2 regions of the Lysinibacillus sp. AR18-8 genome follow, and region 1 is predicted to be linked to the other one. Evidence: riboswitches for the same ligand, from Rfam matches in the RefSeq annotation. Region 1 holds a riboswitch; the other holds the start of a gene.
The links. Region 1 has a riboswitch for S-adenosylmethionine ahead of BFM98_RS14155 (YezD family protein). Riboswitches for the same ligand answer to the same signal wherever they lie in the genome.
Positions count from the first base shown of each region.

Region 2: it holds a riboswitch for S-adenosylmethionine, as region 1 does, so the genes downstream of both, BFM98_RS18420 (bifunctional homocysteine S-methyltransferase/methylenetetrahydrofolate reductase) here and BFM98_RS14155 (YezD family protein) in region 1, are expected to answer to the same signal.

Region 1 covers NZ_MDGU01000015.1:276,039-278,238, reverse strand. The annotation lists gene BFM98_RS14160 (flavin reductase family protein) at 114-599, shown strand; gene BFM98_RS14155 (YezD family protein) at 690-881, opposite strand; SAM riboswitch class I at 916-1,011, opposite strand; gene BFM98_RS14150 (DUF418 domain-containing protein) at 1,182-2,200, opposite strand, start outside.
Region 2 covers NZ_MDGU01000027.1:29,326-31,525, forward strand. The annotation lists gene BFM98_RS18420 (bifunctional homocysteine S-methyltransferase/methylenetetrahydrofolate reductase) at 1-1,230, opposite strand, end outside; SAM riboswitch class I at 1,320-1,420, opposite strand; gene BFM98_RS18425 (protoporphyrinogen oxidase) at 1,520-2,200, opposite strand, start outside.

The DNA.
Region 1 (2,200 bases):
TATGTTTGATTAGTTTAAAATTTACTCAAGAAAAGGAGTTACTAGTAGGATATGAAAAAAAGTTTCGTTTACCTACAAACTCCGTTCACTAATTTCATAAAGAGGTGATTTGAATGACAGATTTAGTAGCTGCTTTTAAATTGGCATTAGGTAATTATCCTACAGGCGTAACAGTTGTCACGACATGTCATGACACAAAACCGATTGGCTTAACCGTCAATTCCTTTGCATCTGTTTCAATCGACCCGCTCCTTATTTTGTGGTCACTCGATAAAAAATCTCAGCTCCATCCTTATTTCACGACTGCGCCAAATTTTGCGGTCAATATTTTAGCGAGTGATCAAGAGCATTTATGTACACTATTTGCCAGTAAAATCCCTGATCGCTTTGCACAAGCAAAATGGTCAACTTCCTCTTTAGGACTACCGATTTTACATGATACAGCAGCTAATTTACAATGTAAAACATTTCAGCAAATCGATGCTGGCGACCATACCATTTTTATTGGGCAGGTCGTAGACATTACAAATGCTCAAAAAGAGCCTTTGCTTTATCATCGCCGTCATATCGGTCCCATACCAAAAAGCTTTTATAGCTAGTCTTTACACAAAAAAAGGGCCACTTGTAAGCACAGGAAATCCTTCATGCTTATAGGTGGCCGTTTGACATAAGTTCTACTGAAATCATTGTTATTTTTTCTGCGGAAATCTCTGCTTTTCAAGCCTATTAATTTGCACAATCACACCATCTTGAATCGTAATATGCACTTCACCAAATTCAAGATTTTGAATCGCCTTCGCAATTGCCTCTAGTTTCTTATCATCTACTTTTACTGACTGAGCCATACGATACACCCCTTCTTTTTTATCCTTATTGTTCATAAAGAGGCCAACGCATCAAACTGATTGATAGCCCCTCCTATCTCTCAGACACCATCTGTTGGATTTGGCACCTGTTGTTCGGTTGCCGAGGCTTCATTGGGCCAAGTCCCTCCACCTCTCTTGATAAGAGTACTGCGTTTCTTGAAAATAATTCTATAATTCTGCTATAGGAATGTCAATACAAAATATTAGAAAACCTAGTTGAATACTATGCAATATGTCGTTTAGATTAAAAGACTCCCTATACCTAAAGTATTTTATGCCTAGTCAGTGAGAAATAGATGGCAATCCATTAATTTATTACAAGCTCCATTTCCTCATCATGAATTCAAGTGGGCCTCGATGATGTTTAGTCCTCCACCATACAGAAACAACGACACATCCTAAAAAATAACAGCAGGCATACAGCATGGAAAAAGCAAGTGTTTGGTTCTCCAGCTTTTGGCAAATAATTAGTATTCCAATGCCTATAACAACATGGCCAACATAATGCGTTAAAGACATTTGTCCTGTTAATATGAAAGATTGAATAACTTTATTTTTACATGTCTCTACAAGATAGATGGAGCCAACAATGATAACAATAGCCGAAGCCGAATTAGATAGGACATACATCATATTCGGTGGAATCGGTCCTGTATCAAATAAATACAATGCACTCTCTACATCTAATAAATGAATGGTTGTCATCTTAATGAATAACGTTGAACAAGTCTCAGTCATGATGACTAACAATAAACCTATCACCAGTAAGTTTTTTCTTAATGTATGATTTGTTAAATCTAATGTGCCCACTACCATACCTATCAGAAAGAAGCAAATCCAGAGGAATAGTGGATGATAGCCATTAAACATCAAATTTCTTATAAATCCTGCTGGTGTCCAAAAATCAAGATACTCTAGTAGCACATATGTTGGATGCCAACCAGCAAGGTAACTAAATTGAATTTGAAGCCATTGTGAAAGAATAAGGATGGCACCGATTATGAAGATCATCATTTTCTTGGATTGGGCAATCAACCAAGCAGCAACAAACATATACACGCCATAATAATGTAAGATATCTCCTGTCCAGCCGATTGCATATAAAATTATCCCTATCGTAAATAACAAAAGCGCCCTCTTCCACAAAGTAAGTCGATTTTGACGAAGAAGGATTGGGTCCTTACTCTCTCTAGCCTGATGAGTCATTAAGGCTGTCCCTATTCCTGCTAGCATGACAAATACGGCCGAAGCACGTCCCTCGAAAAGATGTTGGAAGGCAATTAACCATGTTGAACCATTCGTTGTAGAACCTGTTATGACGCCAAAATTGACAA
Region 2 (2,200 bases), on a different contig from region 1:
CACATCATGAATACCTAAAGCATTTAACCCCATTAAATGAGATTGTAGACCAATTAAATTACGGTCTCGACATGTAATATGAGTTAGTGGGCGTACACCATGTGAGCTCTTCAACAATGCGCCCATTGCAATATTGCTAATACGTGGAGAGGCCAATGAATTGTCTGCCATCATAACTACATCTGCACCTGCATCATATAATTGCTTTGCTCCTTCAAGGAACCCATCAATCTCTAAATGTCTAGGCGTATCCAACTCTACTATGACAGAACGTTCACGTTTAACTTTTTCATGAAGAGGCTCATACTTTGTTGGCTCCGCTTCCCGAACAATCTCAATCTTTTTAGGCTTCGCAAGCTTCTCCTGAACCGGTGATAACTCTTCTAAATACTTCTTTGCTGCTGCAATATGTTTGGGTGTTGTACCACAGCAGCCCCCTATTAAACGTACACCTTGATCACGCAATTCAACAGCCGCTCGACCAAAATAATCAGCTTCTGATTCATAAACGACACGCCCATCCTCTAAGTCCAGTAGTGATGCATTTGGATAGGCCGACATAAATGCCTTATTAGGAAGTTCTACACCTTCAAATGCCTGAATTGTATGGTGTGGACCTAGTCGACAATTGACACCAACAATATCAGCACCTAGGGCTTCAAGCTCATGGAGAGCATTATTTAAAGACATCCCATTTTGTAGAACACCGGGCTCATGCATAGAAACTTGTGCAATAATCGGCAATTTTGTTTTTTCTCGTAGCATCTTTAAGGTTGCTGTTAATTCTTCAAAATCATAATAAGTTTCAAGTAAAAGGCCATCTGGATTCCCTGCAAGTAAGACGCTTGCTTGTTCTTCAATAGTCGCTAATATTTCATCCAAGGTTGCATCACTTTTACGAATTCCCCGAATACCACCAATTGTTCCTAAAACAAATTGACCGCCATCAGCCGCTGCTCGTTTTGCGATGGTGACAGCAGCTTCATTAAATTGTTGGACACGTGATTCCAATCCATAGCGAGCTAATTTAATGGCATTTGCACCGTACGTATTCGTTTGAATGATGTCAGCACCAGCTGCAATATATTCTCTATGAATCTTTTCAATTAACTCGGGTCTCTGAACATTCATTTCCTCATGGCAATACTCCAATCCATAGCCATATAGCACTGTGCCTATTGCACCGTCTGCCGTCAATACATGCGTTTTTAACCTTTCAAGCAATCCCATAAAATTAGCCTCTCTTCCTATGTCTCTATATAATAAAAAGCCTTCTTTCATAAAAAAAGAAGGCTTTAACGATTCATCATTGTTGTTCCTTCTCATCTTCGACTCAACGGTCTTCTGGATTTAGCACCTGACAATAAAGTTGGTTGCTGAAGCTTCAATGGGCCAGTCCCTCTGCTTCTCTTGATAAGAATTAAGTATGAATTTTTTAAATAATTAAAAGAATCATATCGTTTACTGACGAATGAGTCAAGACTATTTCACATAACAAAGTTTTTTTCCACTTAAAACCCTAGAAATTGGCAAGTTCCTTTGCAAGCTCTTCACCAATTTTTTTCCCGTTTTGAATGCAAGCACCAATACCTACGCCAAAATACGAGCACCCTGCAATCGATAAATTAGGATATTTCTCATGTAATTCTTGTAGTAATCCTTGTAATGCTTCACGATGCGCTAGATCATATTTAGGCATTTGATCAATCCATTTTGTTACATTCACAACGGTTGGCTGCTCCTCTATTCCTAGGCTCTTTCTCACATCTTCTAAAGCAACTGCTGCTAATTCTTCATCCGTCATGGCGCGTAGTTGCTCATAGGCTGGATTGATGCTCTTATAAAAGAGTCGCACAAGTAATTTATTTTCTTTCGATGTATGCTTCCATTTACGACTAGTCCAAGTTGCTGCATTACAAGTTACGTCTGAATTATGGGAAACAATATAGCCCGTTCCATCTACTGGCAATTTAGCGTCTGGCACATCAAAACCCAAATAGATAGTAATCGCTGACGCTGTCGTAAATTGGTCAAAATAGCGGTTTAAAGATTCATCCTGTAGCAGATTTTGTACAGTATCGTTCGGTAATGCTAAAACGACATAATCTGACTCAATAATTTCACCATTAGCTAAGTAAATTGTGTAGTTCTTATCTTGTTTTTGAACATTTAGTGTAGTAACACCCTTGATAATTTCTAC